Regions from separate parts of the Streptomyces sp. LZ34 genome, predicted to be linked through region 2. Evidence: riboswitches for the same ligand, from Rfam matches in the RefSeq annotation. Region 2 holds a riboswitch; the other holds the start of a gene.
The links. Region 2 has a riboswitch for cobalamin ahead of cobN (cobaltochelatase subunit CobN). Riboswitches for the same ligand answer to the same signal wherever they lie in the genome.
Positions count from the first base shown of each region.

Region 1 (3,199 bases), 2.4 Mb from region 2:
TCACCGGCGGCGCGGTCGCGCCCGACTCCGACCCGCCGCTGTGGGTCATCGTCTCCGCGGGGCTGGCCATCGCCCTCGGTACGTACCTGGGCGGCTGGCGCATCATCCGCACCATGGGCAAGGGCATCACCGACATCCAGCCGCCGCAGGGCTTCGCCGCCCAGACCGGCGCCGCGACCGTCATCCTCGCCTCGTCCCACATCGGCTTCGCGCTCTCCACCACCCAGGTCTGCTCCGGTTCCGTGATGGGCGCGGGGATCGGCCGCAAGGGCGGCGTGGTGCGCTGGTCCACCGCGGGCCGCATGGTCCTCGCCTGGGTGCTCACCCTGCCCGCCGCGGGCCTCGTCGCGGGCGGCGCGGCACTCCTGGCGGACCAGGGCGACTGGGGCGTCACGGCGGTCGCCGTGCTCGCGGTCGCCGCCTGCGCCGGGATCTGGGCGGCCTCGCGCCGCAAGCCCGTCGACCACACCAACGTCAACGATGTCAACGAGGCCGCGACGGCGCCGGCCGAGCCGGTGGGCGTCGTCACGGCCGCCCTCCAGTCCGTGGCCCCGCCGCCCGCCGGGCCGGTGGCCCCCGCCGTTGCCGCTTCCGCCTCCTCCTCCGCCTCCTCCGCCACCCCGGCAGGCGCATCCGCGGCCACCGGCAGCACCAGCTAAGGAAGTAACGCGATGAGCATCGACTGGGCGGCTCTCGGCCAGGTCTTCGGCATCAGCCTCGCGGTGACCGTCGGCTTCGTGGGCGTCTTCACCCTCGGCATCCTCGGCACCTCCCGCAAGCCGCGGCAGGCGGAGGCAGGCCCGACCGCCGCCGCCACCCCCTCCGGCACCTCGGCCCCGGCGGGCGCGGCCTTCAACCCCGCGCGCGCCGGCGCGTACGCCTGCTTCGCACTGTGCGCGGCGGCCGTGGTGTACGGCATCAATCTGATCGTGGCCTGACCCGCTCGACCCACCCACGGCCGCCGGGCCGGAACGCGCCGACCAGCGCGGACCGCCCGGCGGCCGTGGCATGTGCTCCTCGGCACACTCACGCAGGGTGGGGCATTCGCGAGTTGACGGCCATTCGCGGCCCATGGTGGACTTCCGGAGCCAAACGGCGGCAGGAGAGGAAGCCGGTGAGAATCCGGCGCGGTCCCGCCACTGTCACCGGGGAGCGCTCTCCCATCACCTGTACGAGTCACGGCCGTCCACACGGAGGCTGGAAGACCGGGAGAAGCGCGGATCCGGGAGCCAGGAGACTCTCACCGCCGGTCACGTCGAACCAGGGCGCGGACCCTGAGTGAGGACATACCGCCATGCCCGGCACCGCCATGCCGCCGCCGCCCCACCCGCGGCCCCTTCGCCACATCCCGACGCGCCGAGGCAAGACGGCGGACTGACGATGCGTGCCGATCACGCCTCGTACGCGTGCGGCGCCGCCCTCGGCTTTCTCGGCGACCTCGCCCTCGGCGATCCGCGCCGCGGCCACCCCGTGGCCGCGTTCGGGCGCGCCGCCCTGGCCGTCGAGCGGCTGCTGTGGCGCGACCACCGCGGATCCGGGGCTCTTTACACCGCGCTGTGCGCGGGCGGCGTGGCCGCGGGCGCTGTTCTGTCGGTGCGCGCCGTACGGGCCCTGCGAGGCCCCGCGTTGGGATGCCCCGCGTTGGGAAGCCTCGCCTCGGGCAGTACTGCCTCGGAAAGCCCCGCCCTGGGGCGCCCTTCCCCCGCCGCGCAGACCCTGCTGACCGCCGCCGCCACCTGGGCCGTGCTCGGCGGGACGACGCTGGGCCGGGAGGCGCGCGCCGTCGGCGGCGCGCTGGCCGCCGGGGACCTCGACGCCGCCAGGCGGCGGCTGCCGCACCTGTGCGGGCGCGACCCGCAGGCGCTGGACGGGCCTCAGATCGCGCGCGCGGTCGTCGAGTCGGTCGCCGAGAACACCTCGGACGCCGTCGTGGGCGCACTGGTGTGGGGGGCCGTCGGCGGGGTGCCGGGCCTGGTCGGCTTCCGGGCCGTCAACACCCTGGACGCGATGGTGGGTCACAAGTCGCCGCGCTACCGGCGGTTCGGATGGGCCTCGGCCCGGCTGGACGACCTGGCCGGCTGGCCCGGCGCGCGGCTCACCGCGGCGCTGGCCGTCCTGGCCGGGCCCGATCCGCGCGGCGCGTCGCGCGCCTGGCGGCGCGACGGCCACCGCCATCCGAGCCCCAACGCGGGCCCTGTGGAGGCCGCGTTCGCGGGCGCGCTCGGCGTACGGCTGGGCGGCACCCTCGCGTACGGCGGCCGCGTCGAGCACCGGCCGGTGCTCAACCCCGGCGGGCGGCCGGTCGAGGCCGCCGACATCGAGCGCGCGGTACGGCTGTCGCGGCGCGTCGGCGCCCTGGCGCTCGGCGCGTCCGTCACGGCCCGGCTGGCTGTGGGGGCGCTGCGGGCGGCTCGTACGGTCGCGCCCCCGGTCGCGCGGCCCGGCGCCGCGCCCGTACGCGCCGCGCGTGCCTCACATGGCGCGCGGGCCCGTTGGGCACGGTCCATGCGGACACTCGGCGCGGGCTGGTCGGGCGGCCCGGCGACGGCGCGGCCCGTGGCCGCTGGGAGGGACTACGGATGAGCGGAATACACGGCGGGGGCGCGGGTGCGAAGGGCGGGCCGGGCGGCGGGCTGCTCGTCGCGGGTACGACCTCGGACGCGGGCAAGAGCGTCGTCACGGCCGGGATCTGCCGCTGGCTCAGCCGCAAGGGCGTCAGCGTCGCGCCCTTCAAGGCGCAGAACATGTCGCTCAACTCCTTCGTGACCCGCGACGGGGCGGAGATCGGCCGCGCCCAGGCCATGCAGGCCGCCGCCGCGCGCGTCGAGCCGAGCGCGCTGATGAACCCCGTCCTGCTCAAGCCCGGCAGCGACCGCAGCAGCCAAGTGGTGCTGCTGGGCAAGCCGGTGGGCGAGCTGAGTGCGCGTGGGTATTTCGGGGGGTCTGGAGGGGCGTCCCCCGGGGAAAAGCTGCCCGGCGGGCGGCGGGAGGCGCTGCTCGGGACCGTCACCGAGTGCCTGGCCGAGCTGCGGCGCACCCATGACGCGGTGATCTGCGAGGGCGCGGGCAGCCCCGCCGAGATCAATCTGCGCCGAACCGACATCGTCAACCTGGGTCTCGCCCGGGCCGCCCGGCTGCCGGTCGTCGTGGTCGGGGACATCGACCGCGGCGGCGTCTTCGCGTCGTTCTTCGGCACGAC
Region 1 covers NZ_CM132680.1:9,652,523-9,655,721, reverse strand. The annotation lists gene ACWY4P_RS41555 (anion permease) at 1-659, shown strand, start outside; gene ACWY4P_RS41550 (hypothetical protein) at 672-938, shown strand; cobalamin riboswitch at 1,059-1,259, shown strand; gene ACWY4P_RS41545 (cobalamin biosynthesis protein) at 1,381-2,583, shown strand; gene ACWY4P_RS41540 (cobyric acid synthase) at 2,580-3,199, shown strand, end outside.
Region 1: linked by a shared signal. The riboswitch ahead of ACWY4P_RS41545 (cobalamin biosynthesis protein) and the one ahead of cobN (cobaltochelatase subunit CobN) in region 2 are both predicted to bind cobalamin.

Region 2 (3,199 bases):
GGTGAGCCGCCCCAGCGGGACGGCGACGGAGACCGCGCACCGCTCGTCCGGCCCCGTGATCAGCCCGGTCGCGGGCGCGGTGGGTTCAGGGGAGGGCGCCGATCGCGCCCGCGGTGGCACCGGCGGGGTGGTGTCCGTGTGGCGCTCGCCCGGCCGCGGGTCCGGACCCAGCGCGGGACCGGCTGATCCGCTCGCGCCGGAAGTGCCGGGCCGTCGCCGGGTTTCGGCCGTTTCCGTGGTGGCCGCCGCGGCTTCCGCCGGTGGTACCGGCGCCGGGGGCCGGTCGCTCGGCCGGGGGCCGGGCTCAGGTCCGGGGCGCGCCGCCGGGATTCCGGCCTCCGCGAGCCGCCGGGCCAACGCGTCCGCCGTCACCGCGTGTCGCGTCGGCAGATCGCGAACCCGCCACGCCCGGGTGTCGCTTGTGCGCGCCGCCTCCAGAAACGCCAGCGCCGCCACCGCGGCGGCGCGCGGCGCGTCGTCGGCGCCGACCCGCAGCTCGGCGCCCGGCGCGCCCACCGGCCCGGCCGGAGGATCCGGGCGGCTCAGTGGCCGCGTGGCGCCCGGCGTGTCGTCACCGCCCGCCGGGCCGCCCCGCCGCGCCGGGCCGTCGCCTGTGCCCCGGGGGCCTGCCACGCCGGGGCCGTCCGGCGCCGGCGGCGCACCGGATTCCGGCCCTGCCTCAGCGCGCGGCCGTGCCCGCTCCCCGCCGGAGCCGAGCCGCAGCACCGCCTCGCCGTCCGGCGCTGCGATCAATGTCACATCCGCGCCCAGCGCCGCCACATCGCCGCGCCCGTCGTCGAGCGCGAACAGGAACCGGCCCGACAGCCCCGCCAGTTCGGCGAATCCGGAACCCGCGGGCGCGTCGTCGCACAGCAGGGCGTCCAGCTCCCTCGCCCACGCCGGGACATCCGCGTACCCCGCCCCGTCCAGCCCGGACAGCGGGGACGCCACGATGTTGCGCACCCGGTCGTGCCGGTCCGACGGGAGCAGCCCGGCCGTCCGCAGCCGGGCCGCGAGCCCGGCCCCGCACTCCGCATCGAGGCCGCGCAGTTGCAGATTGCCCCGGGAGGTGAGGTCCAGCCGGCCGTCTCCCAACTCCTCGGCCGCGAGCGCCAGCACGAGTGCCTGACGTGCCGTCAGGATCCCGGCGGGCAGCCGCACCCGGGCCAGCGCGCCGTCGTCCGCCGGGTGCAGGCGCAGCGCGCCGGGGCAGGCGTCGGCGCGACCGCGCACGGGGGTTTCATCCCCTGGTGGGGCGGTTGTCGGGGGGAGGGGCATGGCGGCGAGCATACCGACGATTGCCTTCGGCTCACCGCCCCGCGGCAGGTCAGGAACGCCTACTATGCTCACCGGCGGGTCGGTCCCGACCCGCCACCACACACGACGGCAAAAAGGGTAGGAAGCCGGTGGAAATCCGGCGCGGTCCCGCCACTGTGAGCGCGGCAGCCGGTATGCGACGGCCGCGCGAGCCAGGAACTCCCGCCGTCTTCAACCCGCCCGGGGCGCGGACCCCGAGGAAGGCCTGCCGTCGCATGATCCTTTTGCTGTCGACGTCCGACACCGATCTGCTCAGTGCCCGCGCGGCACAGACCCCGGTGCCCTACCGGCTCGCCAACCCGGCCCGGCTCCCGCTTGACGACCTCCCCGCGCTCCTCGACGGCGTCGAACTCGTCGTCGTACGGCTGCTCGGCGGGGTGCGCGCCTGGCAGGAGGGGCTCGACACGCTGCTCGCCGGGGACCGCCCGGTCGTCGTGCTGACCGGCGAACAGGCCCCGGACGCCCAGCTCATGGAGGCCTCCACGGTCCCGGTCGGGATCGCCGCCGAGGCCCACGCCTATCTCGCGCACGGCGGGCCCGGCAACCTCGGCCAGCTGGCCCGCTTCCTGTCCGACACCGTCCTGCTGACCGGCCACGGCTTCGAGCCTCCCGCGCCCGCGCCCTCGTGGGGCCCGCTGGAGCGCACCGCACGCGAGGGCGTCACCGGCCCGCGGGTCGCCGTGCTCTACTACCGCGCCCACCACATGAGCGGCAACACCGCCTTCGTCGAGGCGCTCTGCCGGGCCGTCGAGGACACTGGGGGCCGCCCGCTGCCGCTGTACGTCGCCTCGCTGCGCGCGCCCGAGCCCGAGCTGCTGGAGGCCCTCGCGGAGGCCGACGCGGTGGTGACCACCGTGCTGGCCGCGGGCGGCACCCGGCCGGCCGAGGCGTCGGCCGGCGGGGACGACGAGGCGTGGGACGCGGGCGCGCTGGCCGCGCTGGACGTCCCGGTGCTACAGGCGCTGTGCCTGACCGGCCCGCGCGCCGCGTGGGAGGAGAACGACGAGGGCCTCTCGCCCCTGGACGCGGCGACCCAGGTCGCCGTCCCGGAGTTCGACGGGCGGCTGATCACCGTGCCGTTCTCCTTCAAGGAGACCGACCAGGACGGCCTGCCGGTCTATGTCGCCGACCCCGAGCGCGCCGCGCGTGTCGCGGGGATCGCGGTACGACACGCCCGGCTGCGCCACATACCGGCGGCCGACAAGCGCCTCGCGCTCGTCCTGTCCGCCTACCCCACCAAGCACTCCCGCATCGGCAACGCCGTCGGCCTGGACACGCCCGCCAGCGCCGTCGCCCTGCTGCGCCGGCTGCGCGCGGACGGCTTCGACCTGGGCCCCGAGGAGGGGCCCGAGGCGCTTCCCGGCCTCGCCTCCGGCGACGGCGACGAGCTGATCTACGCCCTCATCGAGGCGGGCGGCCACGACCAGGACTGGCTCACCGAGGAGCAACTGGCCCGCAACCCGATCCGGATCCCCGCCGCCGACTACCGCCGCTGGTACGGCCGGCTGCCGCAGGAGCTGCGCGAGGCGGTGGAGGAGCACTGGGGGCCGCCGCCGGGTGAGATGTTCGTCGACACCAGCCGCGACCCCGAGGGCGAGATCGTGCTCGCCGCGCTGCGCCGCGGCAACCTCCTCGTGGTCATCCAGCCGCCGCGCGGCTTCGGCGAGAACCCGATCGCCATCTACCACGACCCCGACCTGCCGCCCTCCCACCACTACCTGGCCGCCTACCGCTGGATCGCCACCCCCCAGGCCGACGGCGGATTCGGCGCCGACGCCATGGTGCACCTGGGCAAGCACGGCAATCTGGAGTGGCTGCCCGGCAAGAACGCGGGCCTGTCCGCCGCCTGCGGCCCCGACGCCGCGCTGGGCGACCTGCCGCT
Region 2 covers NZ_CM132680.1:12,026,638-12,029,836, forward strand. The annotation lists gene ACWY4P_RS51525 (nitrite reductase) at 1-1,233, opposite strand, end outside; cobalamin riboswitch at 1,342-1,501, shown strand; gene cobN (cobaltochelatase subunit CobN) at 1,533-3,199, shown strand, end outside.